DNA from 3 places in the Bradyrhizobium sp. 2TAF24 genome. Region 1 is predicted to be linked to each of the others. Evidence: predicted binding sites of a transcription regulator. Region 1 holds the regulator's gene; each other region holds the start of a gene.

Region 1 (10,029 bases):
CGGCAGCTCCCCATACAGCAGCAGATAGCAGGTCTCCAGGAAGTCACCCTGGGCAAGCTGCTCGATCGGGTAGCCGCGATACAGCAGCACGCCGGCGTCGCCATCGATATAGGTGATCTTGGATTCGCAGCTCGCCGTCGAGGTGAAGCCGGGGTCGTAGGTAAACATTCCGGTCTGGGCGTAGAGCTTGCTGATGTCGATCACATCAGGGCCGACCGAGCCGCCATAGACCGGGAATTCGAAGCTCTTGTCATCGACCGTGAGCGTCGCCTGCTTTGTATTTTTTGCATCCATCGTGATTGTCCCCGGATGTGATCGTTAGAAACGCGACGAGCTCGGGAGCTTCAGAACGGAGCACGGCGAGCCAGCCAGATTGCCGGGATGAATGGGTAGCTTATTGCTGTGTGCACTGCAAGATGCGGACAAATCGGCTGCTTTACACCTTAAGGTGAGCCTGATCTGCCAGCCGTTCCAGGCATTCCGCCTGCCCAAGGACCGCCAGCACGTCGAAAATGCCGGGCGAGGTGGTTCGGCCGGTCAGGGCGGCCCGCAGCGGCTGGGCGATGGCGCCGAGCTTCAGCCCGCGCTGCTCGGCAAAAACCCGCACCGCGGCCTCGGTGGCCTGCGCCGTCCAGGGCGTGACGGCGGCGAAGGCGTCCCGCAGCTCGCCCAGCAGCGTCCGCGCCTCCGGCGTCAGCAACGCCGCCGCCTTGGGCTCGAGCGGCAGCGGCCGCTCGGCGAACAGGAACGCGGCACTGTCGACCAGCTCGACCAGCGTCTTGGCACGCTCTTTCAAGCCGGGCATCGCCTGCAGCAGCTGGGCGCGGGTGGCCTGGTTGAGCTTGGCCGTGGTGGCCTCGCCGCCGGGGATGTAGGCGAGCACGTCCTCGAACGCGCTCAAGAGCGCCGCGTCGTCGCTGTTGCGGATGTAGTGACCGTTGAGGCTCTCGAGCTTGGCGAAGTCGAACCGCGCGGCCGAGCGGCCGATCGCCGGCAGGTCGAACAAGTCGATCATCTCCTGCGTCGAGAAGATCTCCTGGTCGCCATGGCTCCAGCCAAGGCGCACGAGATAGTTGCGCAGCGCCGCCGGCAGGTAGCCCATCGCCCGGTAGGCATCGACCCCCAGCGCGCCGTGGCGCTTGGACAGCTTGGAGCCGTCCGGGCCATGGATCAGCGGAATGTGCGACATGCTCGGGGTGTCCCAGCCCAGCGCATCATAGATCTGCTTCTGGCGGGCGGCGTTGATGAGGTGGTCGTCGCCGCGGATGACATGGGTGACGCCCATGTCATGGTCGTCGACCACCACCGCCAGCATGTAGGTCGGGTTGCCGTCGCTGCGCAGCAGCACCAGGTCGTCGAGATTCTCGTTCTGCCAGACGACGCGGCCCTGGACCTGGTCCTCGATCACGGTTTCGCCGGTCAGCGGCGCCTTGAGGCGGATGGTCGGCTTCATTCCGGCGGGCGCCTCGGACGGGTCGCGGTCGCGCCAGCGGCCGTCATAGAGCTTGGCGCGGCCCTCGGCACGTGCCTTCTCGCGCATCTCGGCGAGTTCCTCGGTGGTCGCGTAGCAGCGATAGGCCCTGCCGGCGGCGAGCATCTGCTCGGCGACCTCGCGGTGCCGCGCCGCGCGGGCGAACTGGTAGACCGTCTCGCCGTCCCATTCGATGCCCAGCCACTTCAGGCCGTCGAGGATCGCCGCGATCGCGGGCTCGGTGGAGCGTTCACGATCGGTGTCCTCGATCCGCAGCAGCATCTTGCCGCCGCGCCCGCGGGCGTAGAGCCAGTTGAACAGGGCGGTGCGTGCCCCGCCGATGTGCAGGAAGCCGGTCGGCGAGGGGGCAAAACGGGTAACGATGGGAGCTGTCATTTCGGCGATAAATCGATCTCGGGAGACGGGGTTTCGCGGCATGTACCACAACCGTTCCCCCCTGTCTCACAGCGAATGCTGGTTGCCCCACTCCGCGCCCGAATCGTGAAATACGCAGCTGCCGCGCGCCCAGGGCGACGCCGGCGCGCCGGGTGCGGCGTGCTTCGGGCCTGCCTGTTCCCCGGCCCGGCCACGGGCTGCGCCGTGCGGTCCCGGCACTTGGCGCGGGGCCGCCGATTTGGCACATAGGTCCCAGCTTGAAAGGAATACGATGACGGACGAAACGGGATCTGAAGCCGGCCGCGACTTCATCCGCGATATTGTCGCTGCGGACCTTGCTTCCGGAAAGACCGGGAGTGTGGTGACGCGCTTCCCGCCGGAGCCCAACGGCTACCTGCACCTCGGCCATGCCAAGTCGATCTGCCTCAACTTCGGCATCGCCGAGGAGTTCGGCGGGCGCTGCCACCTGCGGTTCGACGATACCAACCCGACCAAGGAGGAGCAGGAATACATCGATGCCATCGAGCATGATGTGCGCTGGCTCGGCTTCGACTGGGGCACGCACCTGCACTTCGCGTCCGACTATTTCGAGCAGCTTTATGCCTGGGCGCAGGATCTGATCCGGGCCGGCAAGGCCTATGTCGACGACCAGTCCCAGGAGGAGATCCGCGTCAGCCGCGGCACGCTCACCGAGCCCGGCCGCAACAGCCCGTACCGCGATCGTTCGGTGGACGAGAACCTCGACCTGTTCGCGCGCATGCGCGCCGGTGAGTTCCCGAACGGCGCGCGGGTGCTGCGCGCCAGGATCGACATGGCCTCCGGCAACATCAACCTGCGCGACCCCGTGCTGTACCGCATCCTGCATGCGCACCACCCGCGCACCGGCGATGCCTGGAGCATCTATCCGAGCTACGATTTCGCCCATGGCCAGTCGGATGCCATCGAGCACATCACCCACTCGATCTGCACGCTGGAGTTCGAGGATCACCGGCCGCTCTACGACTGGTGCCTGGAGAACCTGCCGGTGCCGTCGCGGCCGCGGCAGTATGAGTTCGCCCGCCTCAACGTCACCCACACGCTGCTGTCGAAGCGGGTGCTGACGGAGCTCGTGCGCAGCGGGCGCGTCACGGGCTGGGACGATCCGCGGATGCCGACGCTCGCCGGCCTGCGGCGGCGCGGCGTGCCGGCGGCGGCGCTGCGTGAGTTCGTCAAGCGCATTGGCGTCGCCAAGGCCAACAGCACCGTCGACATCGGCATGTTCGATTTCGCCGTGCGCGAGACGCTGAACAAGACCGCGCCGCGCCGCATGGCGGTGCTACGGCCGTTCAAGGTGGTGATTGAGAATTATCCGGAAGGCCAGACCGAGGAGGTCGAGGCCGTCAACCATCCCGACGACGCCGCGCAGGGCGCGCGGCGCATCACCTTCGGCCGCGAGCTCTACATTGAGCGCGACGACTTCATGGAAGATCCGCCCAAGAAGTTCTTCCGTCTGGCGCCCGGCCGTGAGGTGCGGCTGCGCTATGGCTATTTCATCACCTGCCGCGAGGTGATCAAGGACGCGAGCGGCGAGGTGGTGGAGCTGCGCTGCACCTACGATCCCGCGACGCGCGGCGGCAATGCGCCGGACGGCCGCAAGGTCAAGGCGACGATCCACTGGGTCAGCGCCGCCGAGGCGGTGCCGGCCGAGGTGCGGCTCTACAACCTGCTGTTCAGCGATCCGTCGCCGGACGGGGCGAACTTCACCTCCCAGCTCAATCCGGACTCCCTGGAGGTGCTGCAGGGCTGCATGGTCGAGCGGGCGCTGGCGACCGACAATTCCGAAGCCGCCGTGCAGTTCGAGCGCCAGGGCTATTTTGTCCGTGACCGGGATTCGACGCCGGGCAGGCTGGTGTTCAACCGCACGGTGGGCCTCAAGGATACCTGGGCCAAGGTGGCGGGCGGCGGGGCTGGCTGAGCGCCGTCCGGAGAAAAAATCGCCGGCCGTCTCCAGATGCGGCTGGCGGGCGCCGGCTGCTGAGATAGCATCGCCTCCTCGGGCAGTCTGGGGATCGGCGGACGGTCATGGCGCCGCAAGGGGGCAGGGGACGCAGCCGCACGCGAACGTGGCCGGTGCCGACCGGCCCGGTCGTGCCGGCGGTCGTCGGCATCGGCGCCGGCGTCACACCCTGGACGGCGTGGCTCAGCCGCCTGCTCGACCTCGTTCGCGCCGAAGCCGGACCCGGGCGGCTGCTGCCCTGGGTTCCCGTCGCCTTCGGAACCGGCATCGCCATCTATTTCGCGGCGGATCACGAGCCGGTGCTGTGGATCGCCGTGGCGACGGCTGTCGCGCTCGCCATTGCCTGCATCCTGCTGCGTCGCCATGCGGTGTTTCCGCTGATGGTGATGCTGGCGGCGGTCGCGGCGGGGTTTGCCAACGCGACCATCAGGACCGCGCGCGTCGCCCATCCGGTCCTGACGCGGCCGACGGCCGCCCTCAGCATCAAGGGCTTCGTCGAAACCTATGAGGTGCGCGAGCGCACCGATCGTTTCGTGCTGCGCGTGACCGAGATGGAGGTGCCGCGGCATGAGACGACGCTCTCTCGCGTCCGCCTCTCGGTGCGCAAGGGAGCGGGACCGGCCGTCGGCAGTTTCGTCGAACTCAAGGCGCGGCTGTCGCCGCCGATCGCGCCGCTGCGGCCCGGCTCCTACGATTTCGCGCGCGACCTGTTTTTCCAGGGGATCGGCGCCTCTGGATTCGTCATGGGGGCGATCAAGGTGACGCAGGCGCCGCCGCAAGGCGGCGGGCTGTGGCTACGCTATGCCGCGGCGCTGCAGGGCATGCGCGATGCGATCGATGCACGCATCGGCACCACACTGAGCGGCGACTCCCGGGCGATCGCCACTGCGCTGCTGACCGGGCGGCGTGATGCGATCACGACGCCGGTCAACGACGCGATGTTCATTTCCGGGCTCGGCCATGTGCTGTCGATCTCCGGCTACCATATGGCCGTGGTCGCCGGTGCGGTGTTCGGCATCGTGCGGGCGCTGCTGGCGCTGATCCCACAGCTTTCGGCGAGCCATCCGATCAAGAAATGGGCGGCCGGCGTCGCGCTCTTCGGAGCCGCGTTCTACCTCGTGCTGTCGGGTTCGGAGGTGGCGACGCAGCGATCCTTCCTGATGACGGCGGTGGTGCTGCTGGCGATCATGGTCGATCGTCGCGCCATCACCTTCCGCACGCTTGCGATCGCGGCGATGGTGGTGCTGGTCGTCGCACCCGAGGCGCTGGTGCATCCGAGCTTCCAGATGTCGTTCGCCGCGACGCTGGGGCTGGTGGCACTGGTCGCCCATGGCATGCCGCGGCTGTTTGCGACGGCCGACAACTCGCTTGTCGCGCGGGTGGCGCTGTGGGGCGGTCGCGAGCTGGTGGTGCTGCTGTTTGCCTCCTTCGTGGCAGGGCTCGCCACCACGCCCTATGCCGCATTCCATTTTCATCGCATCACGCCCTATGGCGTGCTCGCCAATCTCGCCGCGATGCCGGTGGTATCCGGGCTCGTCATGCCGGCCGGCCTGCTCGGGCTGGTGGCGATGCCGTTCGGGCTCGACGGCATCTTCTGGTCGCTGATGGATGTGGGGATCGCCTGGATGGTCCTCGTGGCGCAGTGGGTGACGGCGCTGCCCGGGGCGATCGGGCGCATGGCGGCGTTCGGCACCGGGCCGCTGCTGCTGGCGACAGCGGGGATGCTGGTGCTGGCGCTGTGCCGCACGGCGCTGCGCTGGAGCGGCGTGGCCGTCATGGTGGGGGCAACAGTCTGGGCGCTCGTGACGCCGCAGCCGGACGTGCTGGTGTCGTCGGACGGGCAGAATGTTGCCGTGCGGGGCAGAGACGGTCGGCTGCACCTGATGCGGCTCGGCAAGGACGCGTTCCTGCTCAAGGAGTGGCTCGCGGCGGACGCGGACGCCCGCCTCCCCACCGATCCGTCGCTCGGCGAGGGCGTCTCCTGCGACGTGACGGGGTGCATCACGGCCTTGCGTGACGGCGCCCTGGTGGCGCTGTCGATCCGGCCTGACGGCTGGGCGGACGATTGCGTCCGGGCCAGCCTGATGGTCTCGCGCGCCCGCCCGCCGCCGAGCTGTGCGGCACAGGTGATCGACCAGGCGCGGATCCGTCGCTTCGGAGCGCTGGCCCTGCGGCGGACCGACGTGGGCTTTGCTGCGGACGCCCAGAAGCCGACGGGGCGTGACCGCCCATGGTCGCCGGAAGTGGCTGGCGAGGACAATGCCGGCCCGATTGCGGCAGGACGGCCTGTCGATGCGACGCCGGTCGATGCCGATCGCCAGTCCGATGACTGATGGGCGTTAGTCACCGCGGTACAGGCTGATCAGCCTGCCGTGGGGTGCGCACGCGGCTCCGCGGCAGGTTTCAGTGCACCAGTCATGCGCGCATGGCTGGCGTTGACACAATTACAGGTGGAACACAGTATCTGGCGGGGTGTCGCTCAGTGGGGGGATTGAGTCGTGCCAGGACCGCTTCATCGCTTGGAATCGCCGACTCAAACGGTAGCTGACGCGCAGGCCCAACAAAGTTCCATGGAAATTTGGGGTAAGCCGGGATCGAATACGGCCCAAAGCAGCTTACCTGCGGTTAAGGCCTACAAGAGTAGCTTGCCAAGTGGGAAGCGGGGTGTTGAATTCGACACGCCGGTCAGTCCCACCCCCGGGTCTGGAACCCCATTTGAAGCGAGATGGTATCTTGGAACTTCGGGGGTGCTGCAACGAACAGACGCGAATGGCACGACATGTGCTGCAATCCCGCTGTCGAGGTTCGTGAATGGCCAACCGTGACTGGATTGGACTCAAATGATCAAGCCAATCGAGTGTCTCAGCGTCGAGGTCATCCCGCAGGCGATCATTTCGTTGCCGGTTGATCAAATTCTTTCAGGACGAGCCAAGATCACGCAAGGGGTCGATGATCTCGACCACTTTGAAGGAGCATCGTTCAGGCTGGACAACGGTATCGAAGTTGCGGTTCGCCATTATCGTGGCCATCCCAAGGATACCGCGACGATCTATATCGACAGCCGGCAGCGGGACGTGGAGCGCATCACGCATCTTGTTCGCCGGATTCTCAGAGATCTCCATGTCCCCCTCACGGCGCTTAGCTGGGAGCGTCAACAGAATCCAGAAATGTGATTGATCGGGAACTGGGCCGCTGACGTCGGCGGCCTGTGGCGGCCGGCGCTTGCGGTCGAGACCCTGAAGCCGAAAGGGCGGGATTGGCCGCCGTCGCTGGAGGTGCTCAGCGACAAGGATTTGATAGGCGGCGCCGGGCTTTGGTGGCCCGTCGATGCGACGCCGGTCGAGGCCGATCGCCAGTCTGATGACTGAGGTGGCCTCAGTAGCGACGGTACAAGCTGATCAGCTTGCCCTGGATGCGCACGCGGTTGGGCGGCAGGATCCGCACTTCATAGGCGGCGTTGGCCGGCTCCAGCGCGATCGAGGCGCCGCGACGGCGGAAGCGTTTCAGCGTCGCCTCTTCCTCGTCGATCAGGGCGACGACAATGTCGCCGGTGTCGGCGCTCTCGGTGCGCTGGATCAGCGCCATGTCGCCGTCGAGGATGCCGGCCTCGACCATCGAGTCGCCGCGTACTTCCAGCGCATAGTGTTCGCCGGAGCCCAGCATCTCGGGCGGCACGTTGATGGTGTGGCTGCGGGTCTGCAGTGCCTCGATCGGCGTGCCGGCGGCGATGCGGCCCATCACCGGGATTGCGACGGGACGGCCGCCTTCATCCTCGGAGGTGGTACGCACGACACGGCCAAGGTTGCCCTCGATCACGCTGGGGGTGAAGCCGCGGCGGGCGCCGCCGCCGCCGGAGGCGGCCTGCTCGGGCATCTTGATGACTTCGATGGCGCGCGCGCGATTCGGCAGGCGGCGGATGAAGCCGCGCTCCTCCAGGGCTGTGATCAGACGGTGGATGCCGGACTTGGAGCGCAGGTCGAGCGCATCCTTCATCTCGTCGAATGAGGGCGGCACGCCCGCTTCCTTCAGCCGCTCATTGATGAAGCGGAGAAGTTCGTACTGCTTGCGTGTGAGCATCTTAACCAATCCCCCAAATACGGTGCTGCGAACGCTGACCGTCAGACGTCTCGGGCGGTAAGGACTCGCTCGAAACAAATCATGAACGGACCCTATATGTTCGATATGTGTTCCGCAACCTCTTAATTTGACGTCAACAAAACACCGGCGGCCTACAGGGGAAGCTTAAGGATGACGCACGCCGAGCCCGCCGGGGCGGCTTGCGCGAACGGCGGGCGCACGATCAGGGCGCCGGCGGCCGCGAGGTGGCCGAGGAGCGAGCTGTCCTGCTGGCGCACCGCCGTGGCCACGGGAGGGCCATCGGCGCGCAGTTCGAGGCGGGCGCGCAGGTAATCCTGGCGCTGGTCGTTGGCCGGCAGGTCGGAACCGAGCACTGCCGGTTCCAGCGGCGTGTGCAACTCGCTGCGGCCGGCGAGGGCGCGCAGCAGCGGCACGACGAACAGGAAGCCGCAGACATAGGACGACACCGGGTTTCCCGGCAGGCCGAGCAGGCGCATGCCGCCGAGCCGGCCGTGCATCATCGGCTTGCCGGGGCGCAGCGCGATCTTCCAGAACGCGATGTCGACGCCTTCGGCGTCGAGCGCGCGCTTGACCACGTCATGGTCGCCGACCGAGGCGCCGCCGGTGGTGACGAGCACGTCGGCGCCGCTGTCACGGGCCTGCCGGATCGCTGCGCGGGTCGCCTCCATGGTGTCGCCGACGACGCCGAGGTCGAGGACGTCGGCGCCCTCGGCGCGGACCAGGGCGCGCAGCGCATAACCGTTGGAGTAGACGATCTGGCCGGGGCCGGGCTGGCCGCCGGGCATCACCAGTTCGTCGCCGGTCGCCACCAGCGCGACCTTCGGCCGGCGGCGCACCGGCAGCGCGGTGTGGTTCATGGAAGCCGCCAGCGACAGGGCGCGGTCGGTGAGGCGGGTCCCGGCGCGCAGCAGCACGTCGCCTTCGCGAAAGTCGACGCCGGCCGGGCGGATGTGGCGGCCGGCCACCGCAGCCTCCTGGACGGTGACGGTATCGCCGTCGCGTGCGGTGTCTTCCTGGATGACGATGGCGTCGGCCCCGTCAGGCACCACGCCGCCGGTGAAGATGCGCAGCGCCTCGCCCGGACCCAACTGACCTGCGAACGGCCGTCCGGCGGCGATCTCGCCCGTGACGGTCAGGCGCGCCGGCACGCTCGCGGCATCCGCCGCACGCACGGCGTAGCCGTCCATGGCCGACATCGCCGCCGGCGGCTGGGTGCGCAGCGCAACCACATCGCGCGCCAGCACGCGGTGATAGGCGTCGTCGAGCGTGACGGTTTCCTCGGGCAGCGGCTCGACACCGGACACCACCGCCGCGAGCGCGTCCGCAACCGGCATCAGCGCCATCGTTCAACTCCCTCGTGGGTGAGGCGACCACTGCCGCCGATCTGATCGGGCTGCGGGCGCGCCAGTTTCGGGTCCGGCGCGGATCAGGTCCGGTTGAACGGATCGTGGCCGAACTCGTCGTGACCAAACTAGTCTTGGCCAGATTTGTAATGCCCGGACTTGCCGCCTTGCTTTTCGATCAAGCGGATGGCGTCGATCCGCGCGCCCCGCTCGACCGCCTTGATCATGTCATAGATCGTCAGGCAGGCAACCGAAACCGCCGTCAGCGCTTCCATCTCGACGCCGGTCGGCCCCGTCACCTTGACGGTCGCAGTAACACGGCAGCCCGGCAGCGCGGCGTCCGGTTCGATGTCCACGGTGACCTTCGACAGCGCCAGCGGATGGCACAGCGGAATGAGCTCTGAAGTCCGCTTCGCCGCCATGATGCCGGCGATCCGCGCGGTGCCGAGCACGTCGCCCTTCTTCGCCTGGCCGGAGACCACGAGATCGAGTGTGTCCTTCGACATCACGACACAGCCTTCGGCGACCGCGAGGCGCTCGGTCGCCGGCTTGTCGGATACGTCGACCATGCGCGCCTCGCCCCTGGCGTCGATGTGCGTGAGGCCGGCCTTGGGCGCGTTGGTCATCGTTTCAACCGTCAGTGAGCGGCGGCGCGAGCTGCGGCATCACGCGCGAGCAGGGCGCGTGTCGCCGCGGTGACGTCCTGCTGGCGCATCAGGCTTTCG
Region 2 (10,029 bases), on a different contig from region 1:
ACCCTCGCGAATGGATGGTCATGTGATGCCGATTCGGTCGTTCAGGCGATCGGCGCGGTGCAGGTATTGTCGGATCCCCCAGGCGACGACGCCGGCGGCGGTCGCCAGCAGCACGAGCGCGGCGACGTGATGATGCAGTGCCGTGCCCCACTGCTTCAGCGCCGATCCAGCCAGGAGGCCGGGCACCACATGCAGCGGTGCCCACAGCGCCACGGCTGCGATGTTGACGGGAAAGAAGCGCCGCGGCGGCATACCGAGTGCGCCGGCGGTCACCGGCACGAAGGCCCGGACCGGCGGGACGAACCGCGCCAGGAACACCGCAAGGAGGCCGCGACGGGCAAAGAATTCCTCGCTGCGGAGAATGACGGTCGGATAGTTCGCCAGTGGCCAGGTCTGGAGGATCCGGCGCTTGGAGCGGTGGCCGAGCCAGAAAGCGGCGCCGTCACCGATCACCGCGCCCGCGAAAGCGCAGCCCAGCATCGGAGGAAGTTGCAGCCCGCCGGTCGCGATGACGGCGCTGAGCCCGAGAATCACCGTGGAGCCGGGGATGAACGACCCGGCCACCGGCACGGCCTCGAGCAAGGCCGCGAGAAACACGGTGACGTAAGCCCAGGCCGGATGCGCGGAGACCAGGGCGACCAGGCTGTACAACGGAGATGTCAAAGGTCGCGCTCTCGCAGGTTGTGGGGCATCCCCCGGGCCGGACGGGGTGGATCGAACGGGAAACGCATCGTCGGGAAGGAAATCGTCATTCCAATTCGCAGGGCAGCCTTTCCAAACCAGCTCACCCAGCTTATCTAAATGATATCGCAACGAAACTTTGATTGATAGGTGGGCTTCTGCCCGCCGCGTCTGTCTGCTAGGTTTCGTCCCGCAGCCCAAACCGTAGCAAGCTCGAATACGCCTGGCTTCGGGAGCGCCCGAAATCACGGAGGATTGATGACCGCCGCCACGACGACCGCGACCGAACCGGCCAACTTGCCCGACATGAAGGTGTCGGTCCGCCAGGTGTTCGGCATCGACAGCGACCTCGAAGTTCCTGCCTATTCTGAAGTCGATCCGCATGTGCCGGACGTCGATCCGGACTACCGTTTCGACCGGGCGACGACGCTCGCCATCCTCGCAGGCTTCGCCAAGAACCGCCGCGTCATGGTCACCGGCTTCCATGGCACCGGCAAGTCGACCCATATCGAACAGGTGGCGGCGCGGTTGAACTGGCCGTGCGTGCGCGTCAACCTCGACAGCCACATCAGCCGCATCGACCTCGTCGGCAAGGACGCCATCGTGGTGCGCGACGGCAAGCAGGTCACCGAATTCCGTGACGGCATCCTGCCGTGGGCGCTGCAGAACAACGTCGCGCTGGTGTTCGACGAATACGACGCCGGTCGTCCCGACGTGATGTTCGTGATCCAGCGCGTGCTCGAGGTGTCCGGCCGCCTGACACTGCTCGACCAGAACAAGGTGATCAAGCCGCACCCCGCGTTCCGCCTGTTCTCGACCGCCAACACCATCGGTCTCGGCGACACCTCCGGCCTCTATCACGGCACCCAGCAGATCAACCAGGGCCAGATGGACCGCTGGTCGATCGTCACCACGCTGAATTACCTGCCGCATGACGAGGAAGTGGAGATCGTGCTGGCGAAGGCGCGTCACTACCGCACGGCAGAAGGCCGGGAGATCGTCAACAAGATGGTCCGTCTTGCCGACCTCACCCGTAACGCGTTCGCCAATGGCGACCTGTCGACGGTCATGAGCCCGCGCACGGTGATTACCTGGGCGGAGAACGCCGACATCTTCGGCGATATCGGTTTCGCCTTCCGCGTCACCTTCCTCAACAAGTGCGACGAGCTGGAGCGTCCGCTGGTGGCCGAGTTCTACCAGCGCTGCTTCAATGCCGAGCTGCCTGAATCCGCGGTGAATGTCGCACTGAGCTGAGCGGGGCGATGACCTCCAACATCAAGTTCCGGAACAGCTCCAAGGAAGCGCCGACCGAGCCGTTCAAGCGCGCGGTCAGCTCCTGCCTGCGCGCCATTGCCAGGCAGCCGGAGCTCGATGTCACCTTTGCGGCCGAGCGGCCGGGCCTGTCGCCCGGCAAGGCGCGGCTGCCGGAGCCGGCACGCAAGATGAGCCGGCGCGATGCCGCCGTTGTCCGCGGTCACGCCGATTCCGTCGCGCTGCGGATCGCCTGCCACGATCCCAAGGTCCATCGCAAGCTGCTGCCGGCGAACCCGCAGGCCCGCTCGGTGTTCGAGGCGGTCGAGCAGGCGCGGGTCGAGGCGATCGGCGCGCGCCGCATGGCCGGCGTCGCCAAGAACCTCACGGCGATGCTCGACGACCACTTCCATCGCGGCAAGTTCGACGAGATCACCGACCGTGCCGACGCGCCGCTTGCCGACGCGCTGGCGATGCTGGTGCGCGAGCGGCTGACCGGCCAGGCGCCGCCGGCGGCGGCGCGCAAGGTGGTCGACCTGTGGCGGCCGATTCTCGAAGACAAGATCGGCGCCCGCCTCGACCGTCTCGACAAGCTGACCGAGAACCAGGAGCGCTTCGGCGACGCGGTGCACGACCTGCTCGAGGCGCTCGAACTCGGTGAGGACCGGAACGCCGACCAGGACGACGACGACCAGCAGGACGATGAGCGCGAGGGCGAGAAGGATCAGTCCGGCGCCGACGGCTCGCCGGACACCGACGCCGCCCAGGAGATGAGCGCGGAGCAGGCGCAGGCGACCAGCGAGGAGCTGTCCGAAAGCGCGATGGAGAGCGCCCAGGCGTCGGCGAGCGACATGTTCGACGACGGCGACATGGGCGACGACGACACGCCCGGCGAGACGTCGCGGCCGCCGCACCGCGGCGGCAACGAGCCGCGCGGGCCGGAGTACCATGCCTTCGCGCCGAAGTTCGACGAGGTGGTGGCCGCCGAGGACCTGTGCGAGCATGACGAGCTCGAGCGGCTGCGCAGCTATCTCGACAAGCAGCTGGCGCATCTGCAGGGTATCGTGGCACGGCTCGCCAACCGCCTGCAGCGCAAGCTGATGGCGCAGCAGAACCGTGCCTGGGAATTCGACCTCGAGGAAGGCATCCTTGATCCCGCGCGGCTATCGCGCGTGGTCACCGATCCATTCCACCCGCTGTCGTTCATGCACGAGAAGCAGGCGACGTTCCGCGACACGGTCGTGACGCTGCTGCTCGACAATTCCGGTTCGATGCGCGGCCGTCCGATCACGGTGGCGGCGACCTGCGCCGACATTTTGGCGCGGACGCTCGAGCGCTGCGGCGTCAAGGTCGAGATTCTCGGCTTCACGACGCGGGCCTGGAAGGGCGGCCAGTCGCGTGAAGCCTGGCTCGCTGCCGGCAAGCCGGCCAATCCGGGCCGTCTCAACGACCTCAGGCACATCGTCTACAAGTCCGCGGATGCACCCTGGCGCCGCGCGCGCAAGAATCTCGGCCTGATGATGCGCGAGGGGCTCCTCAAGGAGAACATCGACGGCGAGGCGCTGGACTGGGCGCACAAGCGCCTGCTCGGGCGCCCCGAGCAGCGCAAGATCCTGATGATGATCTCCGACGGCGCGCCGGTCGACGACTCCACCCTGTCGGTCAATCCCGGCAATTATCTGGAGCGCCACCTGCGCCATATCATCGAGGAGATCGAGACCCGCTCGCCCGTCGAGTTGATCGCCATCGGTATCGGCCACGATGTCACGCGCTACTACCGCCGCGCGGTGACCATCGTCGATGCCGAAGAGCTGGGCGGCGCGATCACCGAGAAGCTTGCCGAGCTGTTCAGCGAAACAGAGGTGCCGGCGGCGCCGCGCAGCCGACGGCGTCTGCACTCCTGAGCCCGATGTCCGTGCGATCCGGCCGTGGGAGACTGCTGCCATGGGTTGCTGCGGCGGCGCTCGCGCTGGTCGCGGCGTCGCTGACGCCGTCGCCAGGAGGCGCCCAGACGGCCGTGTCGTCGGGCCCGGTCGCGATCGAGGTCAACAGCCGTCCGATCAGCTATTTTTCTCATCGCGAGCCGTCACGGGTGCGGTTCGGATCGCTCGAGTTCGTCAGTGGCCTGGTGCTGACATCATCCTTCCGCGGCTTCGGCGGACTGTCGGCATTGCGGCTCGATCCGCGCGGCGAAAGCTTCACCGCCATCAGCGACAAGGGTGACTGGTTCACCGGCCGTTTCGTCTATCGTGGCAAGCAGCTCGCAGGGCTCGCCAATGTGGTGGCGGCGCCGATCCTCGGACCGGACGGTGTGCCGATCGCCCGTCGCGGCTGGTACGATACCGAGTCGCTCGCGTTCGATGGCGCGGCGGCCTACATCGGGATCGAGCGCGTCAACCACATCCTGAAGTTCGAGACGTTCGGTCGGGACGGGGTGCGGGCACGCGGCGAGCCGATCAGCGCGCCGCCGCTGCTGCGCAGGCTGCCGCACAACAAGGGCGTGGAAGCGCTCCTCGCCGTGCCGCACACCATGCCGCTCGGTGGCACGCTGCTGGCGATCTCCGAGCGCGGACTGGATTCGGCCGGCAATATTCTCGCATTCCTGATCGGAGGGCCGTCGCCCGGACAGTTCAGCGTCCGCCGCACCGAGGACTATGACGTCAGCGACGTGGCGCTGCTGCCGTCGGGAACGTTGCTGCTGCTCGAGCGCAAGTTCTCCTTCATCTCGGGGGTCGGCATCCGTATCCGCCGGATTCCGCTGAGTGCGGTGGCCCCCGGACAGGTGGTGGACGGCCCGACCATCTTCGAGGCCGATCTCGGCAACGAGGTCGACAACATGGAGGGGATCGACGTGCATCAGAGTGCGGACGGCGACACCATCCTGACCATGGTCTCCGATGACAATTTCTCGCTGCTCCAGCGCACGCTGCTGCTGCAGTTCAAGCTGGTCGATCCGTAATCAGGGTGGCGGCGAGGCGCGCAGCCGCACAACAAAAAAGCCGGACCAAAGGCCCGGCTTTTCGTTCATCACGATCCAGTCCGGCGATCAGCTCGCTGCGGCCAGGGTCTTCTTTTCGATCTGGCGCTTCAGTTCGAGCGCACGCGGCGAGAGGTCGGTGGCCTTCGCCTTCAGCAGATAGGCATCGAGCCCGCCGCGGTGATCGACGCTTTTCAGCGCGTTGGTCGACACGCGCAACCGCACCGAGCGGCCGAGGACGTCGGAAATCATGGTGACGTTGCACAGGTTCGGCAGGAACCGGCGCTTGGTCTTGATGTTGGAGTGGCTCACCTTGTGACCCACCTGGGGGCCTTTAGCGGTCAGTTCGCAGCGCCGGGACATTGGCGAAATCCTCTGTCGTCCCCGAAAGCTGCCCTAAGGCGCACGGGGGTTTAAAATCGCGTCCATTTCAGGAACCGCGGACGTATAGGGGGCACAGCGGCCATCGTCAAGCCAAAGCGACCGGCTCCTCGCGAAGAAACCAATGGAACCGGTAATTTAGCCCGTTTAAGCCGATTAGGGCCGGGTTTTGGCGCCGAGGGCCCCAACATACTAACGACGCAATCGCCGCCGCACTATTCCCTCGATGACTGCAGGGCCCGCCGACGCCCCGAATTTCACCTTGTTGGAAAATGCCTTAGCGGCGGCCGCTGTGTTTGCCGCAAAGTTCGCTTATATGCCTCAAGGGTGTGGAACAGGACTCGCCGTTGGTGGTGGTTGATCGGTTTTTCCAGATAGGTGGCCATTGGTCGTGGGCTCGGCTCGGGCTGGGCGCCGGATGCCTCGCGGCTGTGGTGATGGCGCCGGTCGCGGCGTCCGCCCAGGGGCGGCTCGAAGCCCGCTATGAGGCGAGCCTCGCAGGCATCCAGGTCGGCAAGGGCTCCTGGGTCATCGATATCTCCGATGATCAATTCTCGGCCTCGGCAAGTGGCGGCTCGACGGGCCTTTTGAAAGCGGTTGCCGGCGGCTCCGGCACCAGCGCCGCACAGGGGCGGATGGTCAACGGGCAGTTTGCACCGGTGAACTACACCGCGACGCTCACCACCGACAAGAAGTCGGAGACGATCCGCATTCAGCTCACCGGCGGGAGCGTCAAGGAAAGCTCGATCGAGCCGGAGCCCGAGCCGACGCCGGAGCGCATTCCGGTGACGGAGGCGCAACGCCATGGTGTCGTCGATCCGATGACCGGATCCCTGGTGCGTGTGCCGGGGACGGCCGATCCGGTCGGCCCGGAGGCCTGCAAGTCGAATGCGGCGATTTTCGACGGGCGCATGCGTTATGACCTGCGTCTCGACTACAAGCGCCTCGAGACGGTATCGGCCAAGGGATATCAGGGGCCGGTCGTGGTCTGCGCCATCGCGTTCCGGCCGATCGCGGGCTATGTGCCCGACCGTCCGGCGATCAAGTACCTGATCGCCCAGCGCAACATGGAAGTGTGGCTGGCGCCGATCGCCGGCACCCGCGTGCTCGTTCCCTACAAGGTGCTGGTGCCGACGCCGGTCGGGATGGCGGCCCTGGAGGCCACCCAGTTCGTGTCCACCGCCACCGTGCGGACGACAGCGAAAACGCAGTAGCTCAAGGCTCTCAGCGCTCGTTGGAAAAATCGCCGAAGGGAGCCCGCATCGTGCAAGGAATCCTGTTGACTCCTGTCGGGAAGGCGCTGCACCCCGTTGTTAACGTTTGGGTGCGCGTATCACGTGATTTTGCACGGCGGAATCTCGATGTAGTGCCGGAAATCTGCGACGAGCAACGACATCTTGGGGCGCCTTGTCCGCACATCGCGCGAGTCAGCGATTCGGACGTGGTTCGTTCCGGACTCGTTCCAGAGCTTAAGTCCGCACGCATTTCGCGTCGCAATGTGAAACAGATCTAGCCGGGGATTGCTGAAGCTCATGTCCTTGTCTCCCTTGTCGCAGGCGAGCGGCCGCGCGCCCGGCGCCGGCGTCACCGCCGTGCTCGGCCCCACCAACACCGGCAAGACCCATCTCGCCATCGAGCGCATGCTGGCGCATTCCTCGGGCATCATCGGTTTGCCGCTGCGCCTGCTGGCGCGCGAGGTCTACAACAAGATCGTCGCGCGGGTCGGCCCGGCAGAGGTCGCGCTGATTACCGGTGAGGAAAAGATCAAGCCGCCGCGGCCGCGGTATTGGGTTTCGACCGTCGAGGCGATGCCGCGCGATCTCGACGTCTCGTTCCTCGCGGTCGACGAAATCCAGATCGCCGCGGATCTCGAGCGCGGCCACGTCTTTACCGACCGCATTCTCAACCGGCGCGGCCGCGACGAGACGCTGCTGCTGGGCGCGGCGACGATGCGCCCGATGATCGAGAAGCTGCTGCCGGGTGCCAGCATGGTGACACGGCCGCGGCTGTCGAGTCTGCTGTTCGCCGGCGATCGCAAGATCACGCGGCAGCCGCGGCGCACCGCCATCGTGGCGTTCTCTGCCGACGAGGTCTATGCCATCGCCGAGCTGATCCGCCGCCAGCATGGCGGCGCCGCAGTGGTGCTGGGATCGCTGTCGCCGCGCACGCGCAACGCCCAGGTCGATTTGTTCCAATCGGGTGATGTCGACTATCTGGTGGCGACCGACGCCATCGGCATGGGGCTCAATCTCGACGTCGATCACGTCGCGTTCGCGTCCGACCGCAAATATGACGGCTACCAGTTCCGCCGCCTGACGCCGTCGGAGTTCGCCCAGATCGCCGGCCGGGCCGGCCGCGCCACCCGTGACGGCACTTTCGGCACCACCGGGCGCTGCGCGCCATTCGAGCCCGAGCTGGTGGATGCGCTGCAGAACCATGCCTTCGACAGCGTCAAGCTGCTGCAGTGGCGCAATTCCAGGCTCGATTTCTCCTCACTCGGCGCGCTGCAGGTGTCGCTGGCGCAGTCTCCGAACCATGAGGCCCTGACCCGTGCCCCGGTGGCCGAGGACCTGCGGGTGCTCGACCACGTCTCCCGTGACGCCGAGGTCCGGGACATGGCGCACGGCGCCGAGGCGATCGAGCGGCTCTGGGAGGCCTGTCAGGTCCCGGACTACCGCAAGGTCGCGCCCGCAGCGCATGCCGAGCTTGTCACAACCCTGTTCGGGTTCTTGATGCAAAAAGGTCGCATTCCGGACAACTGGTTCGCGGCGCAGATCGCCCAGACCGACCGGACCGACGGGGACATCGATACGTTATCCGGGCGGATCGCCCAGATTCGGACCTGGACCTTCGTGGCCAACCGCCCTGACTGGCTGGTCGACCCTGAGCATTGGCAGGGTATTTCCCGGTCCGTGGAAGATAAATTGTCAGATGCGCTGCATGAACGGCTAACTGAGCGTTTCGTTGATCGCCGGACCAGTGTATTGATGCGCCGCTTGCGAGAAAACACGATGCTGAATACGGAAATTGGAAAGACCGGCGAAGTCGTTGTCGAGGGCCATGTGATCGGCCGGCTCGACGGGTTCATGTTTGCGCCGGATGCCGCGGAAGCGGGGTCGGAGGCCAAGGCGCTGCAGGCTGCGGCGCTCAAGGCGCTGGCCGGGGAAATCGATGCACGCGCCGACAAGCTGTCGAAGGCGCCGGACGACCAGTTCGTGCTGGCCTCCGACGGCACCTTGCGCTGGACCGGCGACGCGGTGGCCAAGCTGGTTGCGGCCGACGACGTGCTGCATCCACGGGTGCGCATCATCGCCGACGAGCGCCTCACCGGCGCGCCGCGCGATGCGGTGCAGGCCCGGCTCGACCTGTGGCTCAAGACCCACATCGAGAAGCTGCTCGGGCCGCTGTTCGAGCTGACCAAGGCCGAGGACGTCACCGGCATCGCCCGTGGCATCGCCTTCCAGCTCGTCGAGGCGCTCGGCGTCCTGGAGCGGCAGAAGGTCGCTGCCGAGATCAAGGATCTCGATCAGCCGTCGCGCGCCACGCTGCGCAAGTACGGCGTGCGGTTCGGCGCCTACCATATTTATGTCCCTTCGCTGCTGAAGCCGGCGGCCCGCGGCATCGCGTCGCTGCTGTGGGCGCACAAGCAGGACAATGTCGATGTCTCGGCGCTGTCGAGTGCCCAGCACCTGGCCTCCAGCGGCCGGACCTCGTTCCCGGTCGACAAGGCGCTGAACCGCGATGCCTACCGCGTGCTCGGCTATCGCCAGTGCGGCGAGCGTGCGGTTCGTGTCGATATTCTGGAGCGCCTCGCCGATCTCATCCGCCCGGCGCTGGCCTGGCGCGACAATTCGCCGGGCCCCAAGCCGCCGGGTGCGTTCGACGGCCGCGGCTTCACGGTGACTCAGGCGATGACGTCGCTGACGGGGTCGGCCGGCGAGGACTTTGCCTCGGTGCTGCGCGCGCTGGGCTATCGGATGGAGAAGCGTCCGCCGTTGCCGCCCGCGCCTGCCGCGGAGCCGGTGGTGGCCGCCGCCAGCGAGACGCCCGCCGCTGAGGCTGCGTCCGATCAGGCAACCTCGGACCAGGTGTCTCCCGATCAGCTGCCTCCCGATCAAGTGTCTTCGGATCAGGTTGCCGTCGACGCGGTCGATGTCGCGCTGGCGACTGATGCCGCCGAGGTTCCGGACGCCGTTGTGGATGCGCCGGCCGAGCTGGCGGCGCCTGTCGCCGAAGCGACACTCGCTGCCGATCCGGAAGCCGTGCCCGTTGCTGTGGAAGAGGCTCCAGCTGCAGAGGCGGCGGTCGACGCTCCGGTGGCCGGCGACGAAGCCGGCGCTGCGGTCGCGGAAGCGTCCAGCGAGGTGGTCGCGGCTGAGGCGACGGAGGCTCACGTTTCCGCTGAGGCCGCGACCGAAGCGGCGGCTCCAGCCGAACCGGAACTGGTCGAGGTCTGGCGTCCGGGCGGACGCTCGGAAGACCGGCGGCCGCGCCATGATCGCCATCCTCGTCGGGGCCAGTCCCATGCCGGGGCGGATGCCGCAGCCGGCGAGGGCCGCGGCCGGCGTGATCGTCGCGACGATCGCAGGCCACGTCAGGACCAGGCTGCCGCGGAAGCGGGCGACGGCGCAGCAGCGCGCGAGTCGCAGGGGCACAACCGCAACAAGCAGCGCGGACGCCTCCCTGATGGCTTCAAGGGCAAGTTCCGGGGCAGCAATGCCGGCGGCCGCAACGAAGGA
Region 3 (10,029 bases), on a different contig from region 1:
ACGGACCTGTCGCACCACAACTTCGTGCTCACCGGCACGAACAACGGCTTCACCTTCAGCACCATTCGCCTCGGCGTGAACTATCACTTCTAAGAGCAGCTCGAGCTGCCGGACACCAGCCCTTGAAATCCCGGCGCAAGCCGGGATTTTTTTTGCCGACGATACCGTTGTCGAGCGGTTGTCTGGAAACAGCAAGCCGGTTGCGTGCGAGGGCACTCGTGCCACCAGCCTGAAGTTCCCGCACAACCCGCCGCAAGCTCATCTCAGGAGCTTCGGAGCGAAAAGCGGCACTAGAATCCGAGATTTGCTAGTGCCCCTCCTGCATCCGAAAATCGTGGAGGAGTACGCTGCGATGTATCACGAACTTCGGATGCGGAGCACTCAGCAGTCGCCGCAAGCTTCGTTCGACGCGTTCAGTTCAAGTCCGCCCGAGCCGACGGCTCAGGATGAAACGACCAGGTCCACCGCCTTCGGACCCTTGCCCTTCTTGTCCGGCTCAACTTCGAACGTAATGCGCTGTCCTTCCTTCAGGTCCTTCAGACCGGCGCGCTCGACCGCCGTGATGTGGACGAACACATCGCGGCCACCATCGTCCGGCTTGATGAAGCCATAGCCACGCTCACCATTGAAGAACTTGACGGTACCCGTCATAGCCATCGGGAAAACTCCTCTCCCCGCAATGCTTCACCGCTGCGCATTCCACGCATCGGCGCGACCGGACATTCACTTCCGGAAAGCATCGGCACGCTGGGGGTTCATCCCGGCAGGCGGGGCAGGCCTGTCACGGCCGACCTTGCCCTGAAATCCCCCAGAGGCCTCGTCACTCCGCCGCCTCCATTCGCGGAAGCGGAACGTAAAGCCCGCCCTCACATGACGAGCATAATACGCTTCTATGCAAATTGACTATGGCTCAGTTGCAATTTCAGATCGTTTGGCTGGATCTAACCGCCAAAGGGTTGTCAGGTCTTGGCAAACTCAACCTTGAAGCGCGCCGCACCACCGATCCCCAGGGGCTTCTCCAATTCCTGAAGCAGGATTCGCAGGTCGTTCGCCAGCGTCCAAGGCGGATTGACCACCAGCAGGCCGGCGGATGTCAGGCCCCCGTCGGGGTCCTGGGGGGCCACGCTGAACTCGATTCGCAGCACCTTGTCCGGCGTAAGCCGGGTGGCGGCGACCCGCGCCACCGCCTGGGCCAGGGTATCGGTCGCCCGGCGCTGCTTGGCCGGATACCACAGCAGGTAGCTGCCGGTCGGCCACTTGGCGAAGGCTGCGGCAAAACCGTCCGCCAGGCGGGTGAACTCGTCGGCAGCTTCGAACGGCGGGTCCACCAGCACGAGGCCGCGCCGTTCGTTGGGCGGCACAAAGGCCGGCAAGGCGGTCCAGCCATCGAGGTCGACCACCCGGCCCTGCTCGTCCCGCCGCAGGGCATCGATCAGGCCCTTGCGGGCTTGGGGCTCGACCTCACAGGCCACCAGGCGATCCTGCGGCCGCAGTAGCGCCCGTGCGATCAACGGTGAGCCAGGGTAGACCTTGAGCTGCCCGGGCGGATTGAAGGCCCGGACGATGTCCAGATAAGGGCTGATCAATGCCAGCGCGGCGTCGGAAAATCGCGCCTGCATCACTCGCGCGATGCCGGTCAGCCATTCTCCGCCGCGCTGGGCTTCGACGCTGGTCAGGTCGTACCGCCCCGCCCCCGCATGGGTGTCGATGACACGGAAGGCGGCCGGCTTGTCCTGCAGGTACAACAGGATCCGCACCAGCGCGATGTGCTTGACGACATCGGCGAAGTTTCCGGCGTGAAAGGCATGGCGGTAGTTCATGCCGGCATCGGTAGAGCATTTTTCCGGCAAAGGGAAACGCCGCCGCTCGGCCTGGCGGCGCCCCGGGGCGGGACTTAGCCGCTCGAACCGCCGCGCATCGGCGGCATGTCGACCTTGTCACGACGGCAGGCGCGCCGATCAATCTCTTCGCAGGCGCGGAACTGGAGGTCCTTGCTCAGGCAGATGCGCACCTCACTGAGGCGGCGGCTGTCGCAGGTCACCGCGACCGCCGCGTTGCTGAGTCCAGGGTTGGCCTTCACGAAGGCGTCCTCGACTTCGGCCGGCGACACCACCTTGGTCTCCGACAGCTCGAGATATTCGGTCGGAATCTTCACCACCGCCCGCGCCTTGCGCACAGTCTCGAAATAGGCCCGCGCCTGCATGCCCGAGCAGGTGCCGTGCTTGTCCCATTCGTTGAAGATCAATCCCGGGGCCGGCATCAGATCGAGCATCGAGGAGACGATGTTGCGGTCGAGCCGCGGTGCCGGACGCTGGCAGTAGTTCGGAAAGCCACGGTCATACTGCGGCCACAGGCCATGCACCACGAACGAATAGGGCCGCCCGCCGCACTGGATCTGCTGGTTGCGGCCAGTGTTGCCCCGCTCGCTCGCTGCTTCGCAGAACGACGGCGACCACGACAGCGACAGCACGTAGAAATCAAATTCGCCGGGTGCATTCTGCCGCCGGTCCTGCGCCGATGCCGGACCTGGGGGAAGCACGCCGGCCAGCAGGCCGATCAGGATGGAAAACAGCAGGAGCTTGGCAACAGCGCGGGTCGAGAAACGCAAAGCCGACAAATCGAACATGGCAATCCCCCAAAACGCAAACAGAGACGCAACCGGACACGCGGCGACCCTAGCCAGCGAACCAGAACATTTCAAGAACAAAATACGAAGCCCTGCGGATCGCTTCCGCAGGGCTTCGTATTCTTGAAATAGGAGAAGGGCTTACGGGCGGGCCGCCTTGCAGGCCGGGTTGTACGCCCAGTTGCGGTCGAGCCCGGTGACGCACCACTCGACATCCGGGCCGTAGCCGGCGAAACCGCCATCCTCGATAATCGAATAGTGGACCTGCCGCGCATGGCCGTCGCTCAGCATCGCGCTGGCCGAGCAGAAGCGCCGCGGAATGGTGTTCGACGCCCACGGCCGGAACGCCACCTCGCGCACGTTGGCGAAGCCGGTGATCTGCAGACCCGAGTTCCAGAACTCGCCCTCCTTGGCGGAGAACCGCGATGAGATGGTGTCGAGCGCCGATTCGCACCCCGGCACATTGCCGTCATAGTGCGGACCGGACAGCCAGAAGTTCATCTCGAGAGGATTGGCGGCCTGCGCCGCCGGCTGGAACGCCAGCATGGCGAAAAGCACGCCGAAAGCGGCTCCGATGCTGGATGGGCTGAAAGACGTGAGGAGCTTGCGCATGACCGCCTGCCAAAGTTGATTGCGGCGGACGGTGCCGCGAAGCCGGCATGAGGTCAAGTGCACCGCGGCAACACCGAGCGACAACTCCCGGCGGATCGCCCTTGCCGGCTTCTCAGCTGTGCGGGCGCCCGGTAAGTTGAGGGTCGGAATCGAACCGGAGATCGACATGCGAACGAAGATGACCGGCGTGCTGGCAGTGCTTGGCGCCCTCGCCGGGGGGCTGACGGTCGGCCACGCGCGGGCCGACTACGTGCCGCCCTTCAAGGGCAATGATACCGGCGGCATCATCGCCTATGCGCTGGCCGGCGAGACCGACGTCAGGGCGCTCGCTGTCAATCACTGTGCGCAGTACGGCAAGGTGGTGAAGCTGACCGGCGTGCAGCCGTCCTACGGCGGCTATCTCTCGTTCGCCTGCATCTGGGTGCCGCAGGGACGGGCGGAGCGGCCGCTGAGCGTGCGCTACTGAGGCGGCACGAATTCTCCGAACCAAATTCCCCGCCGCATCGTCCAAGCTGCGACGAGGTTTTGACGTCTGCCCGGAGTTCTTCTTCCATGCGAACCGTCCCGCTGTCCCGCGTGCTTGGTGCGGCCCTGATCTGCGTTGCACTGCCCGCCGCCGCGCACGCAGAGGAGTTGCCGACCCGCAAGGCCGGGCTATGGGACCTCAAGGTGGCGATCGCAGGCGGACAGGTGCCGGCGATGACGATCCAGCAATGCACCGACGAAACCACCGACAAGCAGATGGTTGCCATGGCCGGACCGATGCAGCGCGACACCTGCGCCGATCGCAAGGTCCAGAAGACCGCGACAGGTTTTGTGGTCGACGCCCAGTGTGCCGCTGCCGGGGTCTCGATGACTTCCCATGCGGAGATCGCCGGCGACTTCAATTCGGCCTACACCGCCAGGATCACATCACAGCAGTCCGGCGGCCCGGCCGCGGTGCCGCGTGAAACCGCCGTCACCGTCGACGCGAAATGGCTGGGCGCCTGCAAACCCGACCAGAAGCCGGGCGATGTCGTGATGCCCGGCGGCATGAAGGTCAACATCAAGGACCTGGAAGCGGCGAAGAGCCTGATGCGCAAGCCGTGATGCCGGCCGACGCCGCAATCAGGCGACCGAAAAACGCTTCTCGAACTTCGCGACATTGATGACGCCACGCCGGTGCGTGCCGTCACCGATCTTGCGATCACCGTCAAAAGCCGCGACGTCGAACAGGACGCTTCGGCCGTCGATCCGGATCACCCGCGCGGTTGCGCGCACCAGGCGCCCGACCGGCGTCGCCGCGAGGTGGCGGACATTGACCTCCGTGCCGACACTGACAAAGCCATCCGGCAGATGCGGCGCGATGGCCACCGTCGCGGCCATCTCCATCAGCAGGATCATCATCGGGGTGGCATAGACCCGCGGCATGTGCGCGGCGACATGGGCGACCGTCAGCTCATCGGTCACCGTCACGCCGCGCTCGGCGCTCATCCCGATGGAGATCGCCGCCATCTCGTTCATGTCATCCCCGCGCGGTTGACGACGATGACGGCGTCTATTTCTTGGCCTGCTTGGCCACCCGCTCGACGAACGTCTCGCCGCCCTTCATCTTGTCGGCGAGCCGCGCCTCGACGATCTGCACCGTGACCACGTCCGCCGGCACGCCAAGGTTCTTGACCAGCGCCTGGGTGATGTCGAACATCATATTCTTCTTCTGCTCGTCGGTGCGGCCTTCGGCCATGAAGACGTGAACTTCGGGCATCGTTTCTCCTCCTGCTGCGCAGCGACAGTGTGGCAGACCCTGCGCATTCCTTCATCGATCATTTGCTCAACCGCTCTGCTCCGCCGATGCATGGCTGTGCACCGGCAGACGGCGCGGTCAGGCGGACCAGTTGACGTCGTGGCGGGCCAGCACCTCGCGCACGGCTTCGACCAGCGCATCCTCGCGCGCCGCGAACTGCGCCGGACGCGTCTCACGCCATTCCTGGTTGGAAGCGATTGCCGCCGCCGCCTTGGCGCCCTCGATCAGATCCTTGATCTGCACCTCGCCCCGCGCCTTCTCGTCCGATCCCTGGATGATGACGCAGGGCGAGTTGCGGCGGTCGGCGTATTTGAGCTGGTTGCCCATGTTCTTGGGATTGCCGAGATAGAGCTCGGCGCGGATACCGGCCTGGCGCAGCCTCGTGACCATCGCCTGATAATCGGCAACGCGATCACGATCGAACACCGTGACCACGACAGGCCCGATGTCCGGCGCGCTGTCCAGCTTGCCGATCAGCGACAGCGCCGCCTGCAGGCGCGACACGCCGATCGAGAAGCCCGTCGCCGGCACCGGCTCGCCGCGGAAGCGCGACACCAGCCCGTCATAGCGACCACCACCGCCGACCGAGCCGAAGCGTACCGGACGCCCCTTCTCGTCCTTGGTATCGAGCAGCAGTTCGACCTCGTAGACAGGGCCTGTGTAGTACTCGAGGCCGCGCACTACCGACGGATCGATGCGGATGCGGTCCTCGCCGTAGCCGCCGGCGTTGACGAGCTGGCGGATCTGGTCGAGCTCGGCCTGGCCCTCCGCCGCCAGCGGCGAGTCCCCGGCCGGCTTACCCTCGGTGAAGGCGATCACCTTCTCGATGGCGTCGACAGACAATTGCGCGCCCTTGGTGAAATCGCCACTCTCGTCCTTGCGGCCCTCGCCGAGCAGCAGCCGCACGCCGTCGGGCCCGAACTTGTCGAGCTTGTCGATCGCGCGCAGCACGGTGAGGCGGCGCCCGGCGTTGGCGTCGCCACCGAGGCCGATCGCCTCGAGCACGCCGTCGAGCACCTTGCGGTTGTTGACCTTGACCACATAGGCCCCGCGCGGGATGCCGAGCGCCTCCATGGTATCGGCAGCCATCATGCAGATCTCGGCGTCCGCCGCCGGCGAGGCGCTGCCGACGGTATCGGCATCGAACTGCATGAACTGGCGGAAACGCCCGGGGCCCGGCTTCTCGTTGCGATAGACGTAGCCGACGCGGTAGCTGCGATAGGGTTTGGGCAGTGCGTCGAAATTTTCGGCGACATAGCGCGCCAGCGGCGCCGTGAGGTCGTAGCGCAGGCTGATCCACTGCTCGTCGTCGTCCTGGAACGAGAACACGCCCTCGTTGGGGCGGTCCTGGTCCGGCAGGAACTTGCCGAGCGCATCGGTATATTCCATCGCCGGCGTCTCCACCGGCTCGAAGCCGTAGAGCTCGTAGACGCGCTGGATGGTGGCGATCATGCGCCGCGTCGCGGCGATCTCGACGGGACCGCGGTCGGCCAGCCCGCGCGGCAGGCGGGCCTTGAGTTTCTGGGGCTTTTTGGCTTTCTCGGACATGTCGCTCGCCACCACGGATGCAGGTCAGAATAACCTACTCGTGGCCACCGGTTAGCAGCCGGGGGACGCAGGGGCAAGCAGATCGGAATCGCGCGCCGCTCGTCAGTTGACCAGCACGGCGCCGTCACAGCGGATGCCGGTCACCCAGACGGACGCCTGGCCGAGGCTGATGCCGAGCGTCTGCAACACCGATGCGAGCAGTTGATCGACCGGCGCGGTCACTCCACCGATGATGCTGGCGACCAGGGCCGTGAGCCCCGGGATCGGCAGGCCGAGCCCGATGATCTGCACATTCAGGTTCAGGTTGCCGAGCAGGCTCGCCGTCAGCGACGACAGGAACGAGGTGGTGTTGACGGTCTTGCGGGTCATCGCCTGGATATCGGCATAGCTGAAATTGACGCTGGTCGGCGAGCTGTTGGACATCGTGGCGTGCGCTAGTCCTGTCACCTGGATAAGGCCGAGATTGACCAGCGTCGCCGGCGGCGGGTTGGGCTTGGTCGTGAAGTTGGTCATGTCGGCGCTCGTCACCCCACCGATCCAGGCATCAATGATGCCGGGCGATACGCCGAGCGTGACCGTCGAGGTGCTGATGTCGGGATAGCCGCACTGCAGCGCGTTGAGCGTCGCGGTCCCCGGCGCCACCTCGACATAGATCGGCAGGTTGACCGCGGCAACGCTGCCGCTGCCGAGCAGCTGGATCTGAAGAAACACCCGCGTCTGAGCGGTATGAACGCTGGCGCCGACCGCGCCGACGGTGAACCAGCTCGAGCCGACCGGCTGCTCGCCGACCGTCGCCTGCAGCGCGACGCTGGCGATGCCGGGCAGGTTGAGATTGAGCCCCGCCGCGATCTGATTGGTGCCGTTGGAGATCACCGCCATCGCGGTCAGGATGTCGAGCACCGATACCGGCACCGCGACTTGCGGGGTCTGGCCAGCCACCAACCCGCCGTAGGGGCCGGGATTCATCAGCGCTTGCGCAGTGAACTTGCTGGTGAGACCGACCACCGCCTGGTTGATGCTCGACAGCGCGAGCGTCGCCGAATTGTTGCCGTTGGCCGCCCGCTGCGTCGCCAGCAACGCCGCGACGAGGTCCGGCATCTTCACCTGTCCCGCCAGCAGTTGATTGTAGGTCACGCCGGTGACGTTGACCTGCGTCGCCAGCGCCGACATGTATTTGAAAGCGTCGATCTGGGCGTTGAGCAGCGCCTGATAATCCATGACCGACAGCGACAAGGTGGTGCCGAGCAGACTGCCGAGGATCTGGTTGAGCAGGCCGGCATTGAGCGACAGCAATTGCGTACCGATCGCGAACGACGCCATCCCGGTGGTCGCGGCGGTCGCGGTGGCGCGCACATTGACGCTGTTGCTGCCGACCAGGACCTTGCCGAAATACAGCGGGGTCTGGGTCTGCAGCGTGACCCGGACGGCATTGGTGCCGGGGCCGGGCCCGGCGGCGGTGGTGAACCGCTGCTGCGGCGACAGCGCCGCGTTCGCAACATATGTACCATACTCCACAGCCACGAGAGAGTTGGCAGGATAGTTGTTGTCCACCACCGCCGCCGTAGCGGCATTGACTGCATTGTTGATGTTGCTCGCCGCGACGATCGCGGCGAGATCGGCAGCGCTCTGCGTGCGCCGCTGATCGAGAAAGATCGAGCCGATGTCGATGCCGAAGGCGGCGAAGCCGCACATCACCAGCATCATCAACGCGCCGCTCACCGCGATGTTGCCGCGGCGGTCACGTCGGAAGCCCCGGATCGTTCGCCGCATGATGATCTCCTCAGAAACCGCCGCGCGGGATCGCCGCGGAGCTGACGATCGTCGTCGGCGGCGTCGGCATGAAACTCGGCAGCGTGTAGATGAAGAGACCGGACGCGTTGTAGTTGACGGTCACGACGAACACATTGGCGTTGGACGGGGAAGCCGCCGCATTGACCGTCAGGTTGCCCGCGGACAGCAACGGATAGGAGCCGGCATTCGCGGTCACGTAGCTCGTGGCGAGGCTGCTGCGCTCGGTGTCGCTGAGCCCGGCGATCGAGGAGCGCGCCGCAGCCGCCGTCAGCTGCTGCACGCCATACACCACCGCAAGATAGCTGCCATAAATGACGATGCCGAACACCAGCATCAGAAACACCGGCGCGATCATCGCGAACTCGACAGCCGATGCTCCGCCGCGGCAGGCCCGAAACCGTCGAAACCAACGCATGGTGGCTCTCCGTGTCATCGCCACAATCACACCACACAACCTTTAAGTGCGGATGAATCAGAAACTAAATCTTAGGTAGTATTTTCCTGCCGCCATCCATCCGTCGAATCCCCTACGATGGCATGGTCAGCATCGACCCTTCCGCCTCGTCCGCGACCTGATAGGGTGACGATGCTGGCATGGTGGATCTGACATTCGCGTCAGCTTCGCCGCTGGTTCTCAAGCCCCATGTCAGGTCCAAGACCACGCTAGAAACTGATATTCGCTGGTGTCCTTACAGCTCCCGCATTCGCAAAGCGGCCCGCCGCAGAGTGATGCGAATGTAAGAATCGGACACTCGGCGACACCGCCTCAAAAACCGTTCAAAAAACAGCAGGTCATCATGTCCTCGAACAGCAGCGCCGCCCCCCTCGCGCCCTCCACGGTTCCCAACGATCTCGCCGCTTACTGGATGCCGTTCACGGCGAACCGCGCCTTCAAGCGTGCGCCCCGCATGGTCGTCGGCGCCAAGGACATGCACTACTTCACCTCCGACGGGCGCAAGCTGATCGACGGCGCCGCCGGCATGTGGTGCAGCAATGCCGGCCATAACCGCGACGCCATCACCGCCGCGATCACCAAGCAGGCCGAAACGCTGGACTATGCGCCGCCCTTCCAGTTCGGCCATCCGCAAGCGTTCGAGCTCGCCAGCCGGATTGCGGCGCTGGCCCCCAAAGGGCTCGACCATGTGTTCTTCTGCAACTCCGGCTCGGAAGCCGCCGACACCGCGCTGAAGATCGCGCTCGCCTACCACAACATTCGCGGCGAAGGCGCGCGCAACCGCCTGATCGGCCGCGAGCGCGGCTACCACGGCGTCGGCTTCGGCGGCACCGCGGTGGGCGGCATCGTCAACAACCGCAAGCTGTTCGGCAACCTGCTGACCGGTGTCGACCACCTGCCCTCGACCTACAATCGCGAGCAGCAGGCGTTCACCCGCGGTGAACCGGAATGGGGCGCGCATCTCGCCGACGAGCTGGAAAAGCTGGTCGGCCTGCACGGCGCCAACACCATCGCCGCGGTGATCGTCGAACCGATGGCGGGTTCCACCGGCGTGCTGCCGGCGCCGAAGGGCTACCTGCAGCGGCTCCGCACGATCTGCGATACCCATGGCATCCTCCTGATCTTCGACGAGGTCATCACCGGCTTCGGCCGCCTCGGCTTCAGCTTTGCCGCCGAGCGCTACGGCGTCCTCCCCGACATGATCACCTTCGCCAA

The links. Region 1 encodes LexA, which represses DNA repair genes until DNA is damaged. Its sites were predicted from a motif close to TGTTCNNNNTGTGTTCNG; they were not measured.
Region 2: a site for LexA is predicted at 6,738-6,755, ahead of AB4Z37_RS05100 (helicase-related protein). Genes of this name have one in related genera too.
Region 3: a site for LexA is predicted at 2,689-2,706, ahead of AB4Z37_RS02735 (ribonuclease T2 family protein). Genes of this name have one in related genera too.

The regions. Positions count from the first base shown of each region.
Region 1 covers NZ_JBFRFW010000016.1:78,577-88,605, forward strand. The annotation lists gene gltA (citrate synthase) at 1-294, opposite strand, end outside; gene gltX (glutamate--tRNA ligase) at 437-1,867, opposite strand; gene AB4Z37_RS23760 (glutamine--tRNA ligase/YqeY domain fusion protein) at 2,139-3,821, shown strand; gene AB4Z37_RS23765 (ComEC/Rec2 family competence protein) at 3,929-6,196, shown strand; gene AB4Z37_RS23770 (hypothetical protein) at 6,704-7,036, shown strand; gene AB4Z37_RS23775 (hypothetical protein) at 7,037-7,231, shown strand; gene lexA (transcriptional repressor LexA) at 7,239-7,940, opposite strand; gene AB4Z37_RS23785 (molybdopterin molybdotransferase MoeA) at 8,093-9,304, opposite strand; gene moaC (cyclic pyranopterin monophosphate synthase MoaC) at 9,433-9,930, opposite strand; gene trpC (indole-3-glycerol phosphate synthase TrpC) at 9,942-10,029, opposite strand, start outside.
Region 2 covers NZ_JBFRFW010000002.1:398,433-408,461, reverse strand. The annotation lists gene AB4Z37_RS05130 (DedA family protein) at 19-663, opposite strand; gene cobS (cobaltochelatase subunit CobS) at 940-1,935, shown strand; gene cobT (cobaltochelatase subunit CobT) at 1,944-3,836, shown strand; gene AB4Z37_RS05115 (esterase-like activity of phytase family protein) at 3,842-4,891, shown strand; gene rpmB (50S ribosomal protein L28) at 4,979-5,272, opposite strand; gene AB4Z37_RS05105 (DUF3108 domain-containing protein) at 5,728-6,504, shown strand; gene AB4Z37_RS05100 (helicase-related protein) at 6,823-10,029, shown strand, end outside.
Region 3 covers NZ_JBFRFW010000001.1:613,236-623,264, forward strand. The annotation lists gene AB4Z37_RS02720 (outer membrane protein) at 1-93, shown strand, start outside; gene AB4Z37_RS02725 (cold-shock protein) at 442-657, opposite strand; gene AB4Z37_RS02730 (23S rRNA (adenine(2030)-N(6))-methyltransferase RlmJ) at 960-1,820, opposite strand; gene AB4Z37_RS02735 (ribonuclease T2 family protein) at 1,895-2,626, opposite strand; gene AB4Z37_RS02740 (hypothetical protein) at 2,768-3,172, opposite strand; gene AB4Z37_RS02745 (hypothetical protein) at 3,405-3,704, shown strand; gene AB4Z37_RS02750 (DUF3617 domain-containing protein) at 3,791-4,327, shown strand; gene AB4Z37_RS02755 (thioesterase family protein) at 4,346-4,741, opposite strand; gene AB4Z37_RS02760 (tautomerase family protein) at 4,776-4,982, opposite strand; gene hisS (histidine--tRNA ligase) at 5,100-6,569, opposite strand; gene AB4Z37_RS02770 (pilus assembly protein TadG-related protein) at 6,672-8,339, opposite strand; gene AB4Z37_RS02775 (TadE/TadG family type IV pilus assembly protein) at 8,350-8,775, opposite strand; gene AB4Z37_RS02780 (aspartate aminotransferase family protein) at 9,158-10,029, shown strand, end outside.